Regions from separate parts of the Arthrobacter sp. UYCo732 genome, predicted to be linked through region 1. Evidence: riboswitches for the same ligand, from Rfam matches in the RefSeq annotation. Region 1 holds a riboswitch; the other holds the start of a gene.

Region 1 (5,534 bases):
CATAATGCGAGACAACCTGTGCACCCAGGGAAGTGACGTGTCCAGCTGGTTCCAAATCAGTCCCAGCGTTCCGCCGGGCCGGAGGATCCGCGCCAGTTCGGTGCTGGCCGGCACCGGATCGCACCAGTGCCACGCCTGGGCAACGCTGACGACGTCGAACGTAGAGTCAGGCAGGCCGGTGGCCTCGGCGGTCCCCTGGGTTGCCGCTACCGCCGGATAGTGGGCCCGCAGCTGTTCCAGCATGTCTGCGGACGGGTCCACGGCGGTGACAGCCAGGCCCCGCTCCAACAGGAGCGCGGCAAATTTGCCGGTACCGGCGCCCACATCGACAGCCTCACGGGCGCCGGCCGGGACCAGCCAGTCGGCGGAATCATCAGGGTAGCCGGGGCGCACCTTTTGATAGTGTTCGCCGCCGTCCTGGAAGCTCTGCCCGAGCTCCAGACGGCGTCCGTGCTCGAGCTTGGGGCCACCCCGTGCCACGTGCGGCCTCCTTCAACTGTGCCCATGCGTATCCTTCGAATTTACCGCATGGCCGCGCATCGTCAGTCAGCCGGTCAGTCCCGGCCTTAGTCGTCAGCGCCCTCAGTCATCGAGGCAGGGAGCGGCTCCGGCCGTGCCGGGGGTGTTCGGTGCCCAGTGCGGGTACGTGCGCGTGTCGTTGGCCGGAACCCAGCGGCCGGAATCCACCACATAGTCCCAGCCCAGGCCCGTGCTGCGGAGCTGTTCGAGGCCGGCCAGGAGCCGCTGGGCGTCCTCCAACCGGGAGCCGACGCCGAAGCTGGCCCGCAGGGATCCCGACGGGAGGCCGAGGCGCTTCAGCAGCGGGTGCGCGCAGAAGCGGCCGTCCCGCAGGCCAACGCCGTGCTCGGCCGAGAGATACGCGGCCACCAATCCGGCGTCGTAACCGGCCACTGAGAAATTCACGACGCCGATGGTGCCGGTGCCAGGGTCTGTGTCCGAGAAGATCTGGTGGACGGTGACGCCGTCGATCTTCCCGAGCCCGTCCACCAGGAATGACCGGATGGCTGCCTCATGGGCGTGCCAGCGGTCCTGGTCCAGCGACGCGATGACCTGCGTGGCGCGGGCCAGCGTGGCGGCCCCCAACACGTTGGGGGAGCCGCCCTCGTGGCGGGCGGGTCCGGTAGCCCAGCTGACGCCGTCGAGCTTTGCCTCCCGGACGGCGCCGCCGCCTGCCAGATGCGGCGTACCGGAGTCGAGCCAGTCGGTGCGTCCCACCAGGACCCCGGCACCAAACGGGGCGTAGAGCTTGTGGCCGGAGAAGGCGAGGTAGTCGACGTCGTCCGCGCTGATGTTGATGCGACGGTGCGGCGCCAGCTGCGCGGCGTCCACCACGATCCGCGCCCCGTATTCGTGGGCGAGGGCGGCCAGTGCCCTAATCGGGAGGATCTCGCCGGTGACGTTGGAGGCGCCGGTGACCGCGAGCAGGCTGACGTTGCCCTGCTCAAGTTCGGCACGGAGGACCTCGATGGTCCCGGCAACCGTGTCGGCGGCGACCACACTGCGGTGCGGGACGCCCTGCCACGGAAGCAGGTTGGCGTGGTGCTCGATGTCCAGGTAGAGAACGTCACCGGTGGGCCGCCCGTCCGTTTGCGGGAGGCAACCCGCGAGGAGGTTCAGCGAGTCAGTGGTGTTCCGCGTGAAGACGACGGAGTCGTCGTGGCGGCCGCCTACGAAGTCCCGGACGATGTTCCGGGCGTTCTCGTAAACGGACGTGCTGATCTGCGACGCATAGCCGGCACCGCGGTGGACGCTGGCATAGAACGGCAGGATCTCGTTGAGGTAGGCGGACACAATGGAGAGTGCGGGGGCGGACGCGCCGTAGTCCAGGTTTGCGTACCTGACGTGACCGCCCTGGATCAGCGGAGCCTGGATTTCCGCACCGGTGACGGCGGACAGCGGGCGTCCCGCAAGGGCGCCTGGTTCGCTGGAAAGACCGGTGGCGACGGTGTTCTGGATGGCGGGGGAGACGGTGGCAGTAGTCACGGGGACCTCACTCAAAAAGGATTCCCGGTCCCGGGAATCCGCGCTTGCCGGGTCCGTTCCGGACCGGCCTGGTCGTCACCCGGGGCACCCCACCGCGAATGGAGGGTTGCCGGCCAGCAAACCGGGGTTTAGCGCTGGCACTCGTGACCTGTTAAGGAGCCTATTTCATCGCTGCGGCCGGAGAAAAGCCCGGCTGAATGTTAAGTCGTTTATTACGTTCATTTACCCAGAAGGCGATTCTTGCGAACATAAGGCGGCGGACGCCCCCTTCAGGAGGCGCCCGCCGTCGATAATTCGGTAAAGTGCGCCTACAGCAGATCGTCCAGGCCGGGATTGAGGCGTTTGAGGACCTCGGAGTGCAGGATCGAGTTGGTGGCCAGCGCATTGCCGCCGAATGGCCCGTCCTGGCCCTCCAATGAGGTGAACCGGCCGCCGGCCTCCACCACGATGGGGACCAGGGCCGCCATGTCGTACAGGTTCAGCTCCGGCTCGCAGGCGATGTCAACGGAGCCTTCGGCCACCATGCAGTAGGACCAGAAATCGCCGTACGCGCGCGTCCGCCAGACGTCCTCGGTCAAGCCCAGGAAGTCATCCAGGTTGCCGCGTTCCTTCCAGCCGCCCAGGCTTGAATAAGACAGCGAGGCATCCGCGAGGTTGGACACATTCGAGACACGGAGCCGGGTTGCTGCGGCAAGGGACCTGCCCATGTAAGCGCCGGCGCCCTTTGCTGCCCACCAGCGTTTGCCCAGCGCGGGTGCGCTGACCACGCCCACCACAGGTTCGCCCTCGTCCACGAGCGCGATTAGCGTGGCCCAGACGGGGACGCCGCGGACAAAATTCTTGGTGCCGTCGATCGGATCAATGATCCAGCGGCGGGAGCCGTGGCCGGAGCTGCCGAATTCCTCACCGAGTACGGCGTCCCGGGGGCGCGAGCGGGACAGCTGGCCGCGGATGGCCTCTTCAGCCGACTTGTCCGCATCAGTGACCGGCGTCAGGTCAGGCTTGGTCTCGATGTGCAGGTCCAGCGCCTTGAAGCGGCTCATGGTCTGGTCATCCACGGAATCTGCCAGCACGTGGGCCAGGCGCAGGTCATCGTTGTAGCTCGAAGCGGGTTGGATCATGGTTCCAAACTACCGTCTAACGGGCTCAGGGTCGGGGACGTCGGGCGCCGGTCCTCTAGCCCACGCTGCCCAGTTCCTTGGATTCCTGGCCTTCCAGCCGCGGGTCGCTGCCCAGCAGGCGCCGCAGCGAAGCAAGCCGGGCCGGGCCGGTGGGACCGGCCTGCCCTTCGGCCACCCACGAGTCCAGCCCGCACTTGACCGCGGCCGCGTTGTGTTTGCAGCCACGCTCGCACGCATCCGTGCCAGGCTCCAGGTCCGGGAACGACCGCAGGATCCGGTCCGGGTCCACGTGCGCCAGGCCGAACGAGCGGATGCCGGGGGTGTCGATGATCCAGCTGCCGGCCGGGGCGCCTGCCAGCTTCAAGGCAAGGGCCGACGACGACGTGTGGCGGCCGCGGCCCGTCACCGCGTTCACGCCGCCCGTGGCCCGTTCGGCGCCGGTGAGAGCGTTCACCATAGTGGACTTGCCCACGCCCGAATGGCCCAGCATCACGGTGACTTTGCCGTCGAGGTAGGCACGTAGCATTGAAACGGCGTCGCCGTCCAGGCGGGCCGAGAGGCCGTCATCGGAACGCGCGTCGATGCCGGAGGCGGCGGAGTCGGCCGTCCGGCTGATGATCACCGGAAAGTCCAGGTGCTCATAGTTGGACAGCAGTTCTGCGGGATCCTTGACATCCGCCTTGGTGACGAGCAGCAGCGGCTCAATGCCGGCGTCGTATGCGGCCACCAGAGCGCGGTCGATGAAGCCGGTGCGCGGCTCCGGGTTCGCGGCGGCCACCACCACCACCAGCTGGTCGGCGTTGGCCACCACGGCACGCTCGATCGGATCCGTGTCATCGGCGCTGCGGCGCAACAAAGTGCGTCGGTCCTGGATCCGGACCAGGCGGGCCAGGGTGTCGGGCTCGCCGGAAACGTCCCCCACCAGCGAGACGAAGTCACCGGCCACCACAGGGGAGCGGCGCAGTTCACGGGCCCGTGCGGCGATGATGATCCGCTCGTCGCCCGAGTCCTCACCCACGACGGCGGTGTACCGGCCGCGGTCCACGGTGATGATGCGGCCCGTGACGGCGTCGTCGTGGCTGGGGCGGTCCTTGGTGCGCGGCCGTGAGCCTTTTTTGCTGGGGCGGATCCGGACGTCGGACTCGTCCCAGGAGTCAGTGCTGCGGGCCACCGCTGGAACCTTCCGTGCCGTCGCCGGCTGCTGTGCCCTGCGCGAGCATGTCCGCCCACATCTGTGGGAACTCCGGCATGGTCTTGGCGGTGGTGGCGATGTCCTGCACCTCGATTCCCGGCACGGCCAGGCCGAGGATTGCCCCGGCCGTGGCCATTCGGTGGTCCGCGTAGGTGTGGACGACGCCGGCGTGCAGCTTGGCCGGGCGGATCACCAGCCCATCGCTGGTTTCCTCGGCATCGCCGCCAAGCAGGTTGATTTCGGTGACCAGCGCTGCCAGCCTGTCCGTCTCGTGGCCGCGAAGGTGGGCGATGCCGGTCAGCTGCGACGGACCGCTGGCCAGGGCACACAGAGCCGCCAGTGTGGGGGCGAGCTCGCTGGTTTCGTCAAACACGGCTCCCTTGATCTCCGGGCCGCCCGTGACGGTCAGGACGCCATCAGCCAGGCTGACCTTCGCGCCCATATCCACCAGGATGGTCCGCCAGAGATCGCCCACCTGGGTGGTTCCGGCCGGCCAGTTCGGGATCCTCACCGTTCCGGCGGAGGCCAGGGCCGCAGCCAGGAAGGGGCCGGCGTTGGAGAGGTCCTGTTCGATGCGCTGGTCAAACGCGCGGATAGGGCCTGGTGCCACCACCCAGTTGTTGGGCACGGAATCGTCCACCGACACCCCGACGCCGCGGAGTACCGCCACCGTCATGTTGATGTGGTCAAGGCTGGGCACCGGTCCGCCCGCGTGCTCCAGATGGAGGCCGTCCGTGAACCGCGCGCCCACCAGCAGGAGGGCCGAAACAAACTGTGACGACGCGCTGGCGTCGATCACCAGGTGGCCGCCGCGGACTTCCCCGGTTCCTTCAACGGTGAACGGCAGCGCGGAGGGGGCCGCGCCGTCGTCCGCTGTCAGGGCCACGCCGAGCGCCTGCAGCGCCTCGATGATGGTGCCCATGGGGCGCTTCCGGGCGTGGGGGTCGCCGTCGAAAACACTGGCGCCCGTCCGCAGGGCCGCAAGCGGCGGGACAAACCGCATCACCGTTCCGGCCAGGCCGCAATCAATGTGCGTCCGTGACGACGGCGCCTCCTGGCTCAGGGGCGTGACCTCCAGGTCCGGTCCAAACGCGCCGTCGCCGGGCACCTCTGTAATGGTGGCGCCCAACTGGCGGAGGGCGTCAATCATGAGGGCGGAGTCGCGGGAATGCAGGGGGGCCCGCAGCCGCGATGGTCCGTCAGCCAGTGCGGCCAGG
Region 2 (5,534 bases), on a different contig from region 1:
CCTGGTTATCTACTTCCTCACGGACCAACGGCAGTCGGGCGCGGGCGCGGGCGTGAGCACGCACGGCAGTTCGGCCTTCCAGAAGCTCGGATTCAATTTCGCCAGGCCGGGCCGTGACCTGTTGCAGGGCCTTGGCCTCGCAGCACTGATCGGGATTCCATCGCTGGGCCTCTATGCCGCGGGCCGGGCGCTGGGAATCACTACCGCCATCATTCCCAGCGCACTCGACGCCCACTGGTGGACCATTCCCGTGCTGATCCTCTCCGCCCTGCGGCATGCCGTGGTGGAGGAAGTCATAGTGGTGGGCTACCTCCTGGACCGCTTCGGCAAGTTCGGCTGGAGCATACCGCTGGCAATTTTTACCAGTTCCCTGCTCCGCGGCACCTATCACCTGTACCAGGGATTCGGGCCGTTCTTCGGCAACGTCGTTATGGGGGTGGTGTTCGCTTGGCTTTATACCAGGACGAAGCGGGTGATGCCGCTGGTCATCGCCCATGCGGTGCTGGACATTGTGGCTTTTGTGGGCTTTAGCTTGTTCGGCCGGGCTGTTGGCTTGGGGTGACGCGGCTGGGTTCCGTTAAAGCGATTCGGCCGCCGTCGGCAGGTGACGTCGTTGTCACGCGCTGATGGCGGCCGAAGATGTGATCCGGGCAGCGCTGCCCGGGGGATCGGATATTGGTCGGAAACGGACCGTCAGATGGTGACGGCTCCGGTGGCAGTTTCGAACGTCACGGACAGGATGCCTGGGGTTCCCTTCGGTGCAACCCACTCGACTGCCACGTCCTCCAACGGCTTCTCTACCGGTTCACCCAGCCAAGCCGTCACTCGCTCGGCGGACCCGGCGATAGTCAGGCAGCTCATCTTGACGTTGCTCTCATAGGCGTTGGACGGGTGGAGGGAGGGGTCGCCCTCCCACTTGAGCATGTAGGGAACCTGCGGGTCCGCGATCAGGCCCAGGATGCCGATCTGCTTCCAGGCCAGCTCACGACCGTCCGGGAACTTGCGGTTGCCGTTGACGGCGGCCCGGCCCAGGCGGTCTTCGAACGGGGCGAGGTCGTCCACTTCGACGCACCATCCCATCCAGCCGCCGCCGGCTTCGGACCGTGCCCGGACAGCCTGCCCGAAGGGAGCCTTGTCCGAAGCCGGGTGGTTCAGAACCTCTACAACTTCCAGGTATTTGTGGTCGGCGAGGGGAATGATCATGTTTCGGGTTCCGAAACGGGGGTGCACTCCACCCTTCACGGCTTCAACGCCGAGGGCGGACGAAATACGTTCGGTGGTGGCAACGAGGCCATCTTGTTCACAGGCGTAAGAGACGTGATCCATGCGCATGCCATCATCTTGGCACTTTGTGATGCGCCTCTCAGCTAAGGGTTGCCTTACCAGGTTTTGTGTTTCGGCAGCCCATCGACACCCGCGCACAACAACCCTGAAAACCGCCCCTGACCACCTTCGTCACAATCCTGTTACCGGCCCGGAAGCCTTCCTACACTGAACGCACATGCGCAGTGCCATATCTCGTCAAAGGAGCCCTGAATGTCGAACGGATGGTCTTTCGAAACCCGCCAGATCCATGCTGGCCAGGAGCCGGACAGCGCCACAGGCGCCCGTGCCCTCCCGATTTACCAGACGACGTCGTTCGTCTTCCCCAGCGCGGAAAGCGCCGCCAACCGGTTTGCCCTCGCGGAGCTCGCGCCGATCTACACACGCATCGGCAACCCCACGCAGGATGCCGTGGAGCAGCGTATTGCCAGCCTGGAGGGCGGGCTGGCGGCCCTTCTGCTGAGTTCCGGACAGGCGGCGGAAACCTTTGCCATCCTGAACATTGCCGAGGCCGGGGACCATGTGGTGGCCAGCCCCAGCCTCTACGGCGGTACTTACAATCTCCTGGCGCACACCCTGAAGAAGTTCGGCATCTCCGTGACGTTTGTGGCGGACCCGGACAACCTGGAGCAGTGGCGGGACGCCGTGCAGCCCAACACCAAGCTCTTCTTTGCCGAGGTGGTCTCCAATCCGCGACAGGACGTGCTGGACATCGAGGGCGTGTCGCAGGCCGCCCACGATGCCGGCGTGCCGCTGATCGTGGACAACACCCTGTCCACGCCTTACCTGATCCGCCCGCTCGAATGGGGCGCAGACATTGTGCTCCATTCGGCGACCAAGTACCTGGGCGGGCACGGCTCTGCCATCGCCGGCGTGATCGTGGACTCCGGCAATTTCGACTTCGGCAAGGACCCGGAACGGTTCCCCGGCTTCAACACTCCGGATCCGACGTACAACGGGCTCGTGTACGCCCGGGATCTCGGGGCCGGAGGGGCGCTCGGCGCCAACCTGTCCTACATCCTGAAGGCGCGGGTCCAGCTGCTTCGTGACCTCGGCTCGGCGGTGTCCCCGTTCAACGCCTTCCTGATTGCCCAGGGGCTGGAGACGCTGAGCCTGCGGGTGGAACGGCACGTGGCCAACGCAGTCGACGTTGCGCGCTGGCTGGAGGCAAGGGACGACGTCGAATCGGTCGCCTATGCGGGTCTGCCGTCCAGCCCCTGGTACGAACGGGGCCGCAAGTACGGTCCCAAGGGCACCGGTGCCGTGGTTGGATTCACCCTGGCCGGCGGGGCGGAAGCAGGCAAGCGCTTCGTGGACGCCCTGGATCTCCACTCGCACGTGGCCAACATCGGGGACGTCCGCTCGCTGGTCATCCACCCGGCGTCCACCACGCACAGCCAGCTCCCACCCGAGCAGCAGGCCATCGCCGGTGTGACACCGGGGCTGGTGCGTCTATCGGTGGGCATCGAACACATTGATGACATCATCGCCGACCTCGAAGCAGGGTTCCGGGCGGCCAAGGGCGCGGCCGTCAGCTGAGCCAGGAAGCCCCGCGAAGTCACAACCAGTCACACTCTTAGCCAGAGGCCGGGGCTGTTTCGTACACTCGAAGCAGGTCATGAGTGTCAGCGACAGCCCCGGCTTGCTGGCCGGCAACCCTCTTCCGTGGCGGGGTGCCCCGGGTGAGGACCTGGCCAGCCGGTCAAATGACGGCGGGCAAGCGCGTAGAAGAGGTCCTTTCCATGACGATCACCATCTCCCGAACTGCGGCTCCCGGAAACGGCGTGGTCCGCTACGCCAGCATTGGCGGCCTGCAGCTCGAAGCCGGCGGCAACCTGCCGGACGTCACTCTGGCATACGAAACGTGGGGAACGCTGAACGCGGACGGCTCCAATGCCGTCCTGATTGAGCATGCTCTGACCGGCAGCACGCACGTGACGCGCGGCGACAGCGACGAGCCCGGCTGGTGGGAGCAGCTGGCCGGACCCGGTGCGCCGGTGGACACTGACCGTTTCTTTGTGGTCTCCATCAACATTGTGGGCGGCTGCTACGGCTCCACCGGCCCGTCGTCGGAAGCCCCTGATGGAAAGCCATGGGGATCCCGTTTTCCGTTGGTGACGCTGCGTGACACCACGGAGGCTGAGGCGCGGCTGGCTGACCAGTTGGGCATTCACAGCTGGTTTGCCGTGCTGGGCGGCTCGTTGGGCGGCGCGCGTGCGCTGGAGTGGGCGGTCAGCTTCCCGGAACGGGTGCAGCGCTGCGCTGTGATCTCGGTCGGGGCGGCGAGTACGGCCGAACAGATCGCGTTCGCCCAGGCGCAGACCCTCGCCATCCGGCAGGACATCAACTTTAACGACGGCGACTACTACGGCGGACCGTTGCCCCAGGACGGCCTGGCGCTGGCCCGCCGCATCGCCCACATCACTTACCGTTCGGCAGAGGAACTCGACGGCCGTTTCGGACGCTCAGCGCAGCTTCCCGAATCACCGCTTCGGGCCGCAGCGTTGGGGGAGCGCGGGCGCTATCAGGTGGAAAGCTACCTGGACCACCAAGGGAAAAAGCTGGTGAGCCGCTTTGACGCCAACAGTTACATCGCGCTCACCGATGCATTGATGAGCCACGATGTCAGCCGCGGCCGGGGCTCCCTGGACGAGGCTCTTGGCCGCGCCACCGCCAGGTTCTTCGTGGCGGCCGTGGACAGCGACCGGTTGTACTTTCCGTCGCAGTCCCGCGAACTGGCCGACGCGCTCCCCGGCGAGGTGGACGTCCATGTCATCGAGGCTCCGATCGGCCACGACGGCTTCCTGACCGAGATCGGCCAGCTCGGCAACCAGCTGCGGAGCGTGTTCCTGGTCTAGGACGGGTTCCAGGTTTAGGGCCCGTTCTGGTTCAGGGCGGAGGTTCCCTGCCGCCGAGGTTCTGGGCGGGGATCAGCCGTTCATGATGTCGGAGCGGCGCTTCATGTATTCCTCCATGGCCAGTTCACCATTGCTGTACTGCTGGTCCAGCTCGGCTAGCTTCCGGGCGCGGTAGCCCTGCGGGGCCGACGGCGGCGGGGGAGTCGCCGGGGCAGAGGGGGCCTTGGGTGTTTCTGCACTGCGCTGCTGCCCGTTCTGGGGCTCCCCATACTGTTGCGGCTGACCGTACGGCGGGAACTGCTGGCCGGGGAACTGCTGGTCGGCGGGCGGAACAGGCTGTATCGGCGGGAGTGGCTGGCTCGGCGGCAGGGGCTGCGGGCTCATGATCTCGCGGTAGCCGCCGCTCATGTAATCCTGCTGCGTGTAGCCATCGCGGGGCTGCCGGTTTTGCTGTCCGGGAAACTGACCGGGGTAGCCGCCGGAGAACCCCTGCCCCTGATTCCGTTTGTTGACAGATTTCCGGTACATCCGCATCGCAATCGGAATCACGAACGACAGGATGATGATCCAGAAAAACAAGCTGTTCACGGTGTAGCGCCTCTCATATGTGTCCTTCCAGCTTAAGCCCCGGCCAGCCTAAGTCTCCGGAGCCACCCAGACGGCCCGGATTCCCAGGAAAGCCCCGTCCCGGTCCACGGCGCACTGCACCGCACGCTCCACGGCTTTGCCCCGCGTCGTGCCGCGAAGGGGCCCGATCGGGCGCGTCGAACACACGGATGTCCAGCTCGCAGCGACCGGGACAGAGGATGTGCCGCCAGAAACCGGCCAGCCGCCTTTTCAGCAGGACCACGTGCATCGGCGCACCGTCCCACGGGAACGCGGGAGCGATGCCGCCCAGATAATGCCCGGCGGCGGAATAGCCCATCACGTATTCGTCGTAGCACTGGATCAGGTCGATCCGCCGAGTGGGGCCGGGCGCCGCGCCGGCGGCTAGCGGCGGACGTCGGTGGTGCCCAGCGGACCCTCACCGGAACCCAAGGGGACGCCCGGACCGAACACCGGCCCCGGCGTCGGGCGTTTTGCGGTAATGCCGTCGCCGGAGGAGCGGTTGCGCAGCCGCCGCACCACCCACGGGACAAAGTGCGTGCGGGCCCACACCAAATCCCCGGACCGGGCTTCGCGCCACGTGCGCTGTGGCATTGACTTGGGCAGAAGCGGCTCCAGCGTGTGGTTCACATTGAGCGAGTCCAGCACCATGGCGGCGATGGTGTGGTGCCCCAGCGGTGAAAAATGCAGGCGGTCCTCGTCCCACATCTGCGGATCATTCAGCTGTTTGAGCGACCACATGTCGGC

The links. A riboswitch is a leader RNA that binds a small molecule or an ion and turns the genes downstream of it on or off. The one in region 1 is predicted to bind S-adenosylmethionine.
Region 2: linked by a shared signal. The riboswitch ahead of metX (homoserine O-acetyltransferase MetX) and the one ahead of ABIB45_RS00810 (aminotransferase class V-fold PLP-dependent enzyme) in region 1 are both predicted to bind S-adenosylmethionine.

What each region holds. Positions count from the first base shown of each region.
Region 1 is NZ_JBEPPJ010000001.1:180,150-185,683, forward strand. Features, by position in the region: gene ABIB45_RS00805 (class I SAM-dependent methyltransferase) at 1-480, opposite strand, end outside; gene ABIB45_RS00810 (aminotransferase class V-fold PLP-dependent enzyme) at 583-2,004, opposite strand; SAM riboswitch class IV at 2,040-2,153, opposite strand; gene hisN (histidinol-phosphatase) at 2,313-3,125, opposite strand; gene rsgA (ribosome small subunit-dependent GTPase A) at 3,181-4,296, opposite strand; gene aroA (3-phosphoshikimate 1-carboxyvinyltransferase) at 4,280-5,534, opposite strand, start outside.
Region 2 is NZ_JBEPPJ010000003.1:254,283-259,816, forward strand. Features, by position in the region: gene ABIB45_RS07330 (CPBP family intramembrane glutamic endopeptidase) at 1-562, shown strand, start outside; gene ABIB45_RS07335 (VOC family protein) at 694-1,332, opposite strand; gene ABIB45_RS07340 (bifunctional o-acetylhomoserine/o-acetylserine sulfhydrylase) at 1,537-2,862, shown strand; SAM riboswitch class IV at 2,938-3,052, shown strand; gene metX (homoserine O-acetyltransferase MetX) at 3,066-4,181, shown strand; gene ABIB45_RS07350 (hypothetical protein) at 4,254-4,769, opposite strand; gene ABIB45_RS07355 (SGNH/GDSL hydrolase family protein) at 5,172-5,534, opposite strand, start outside.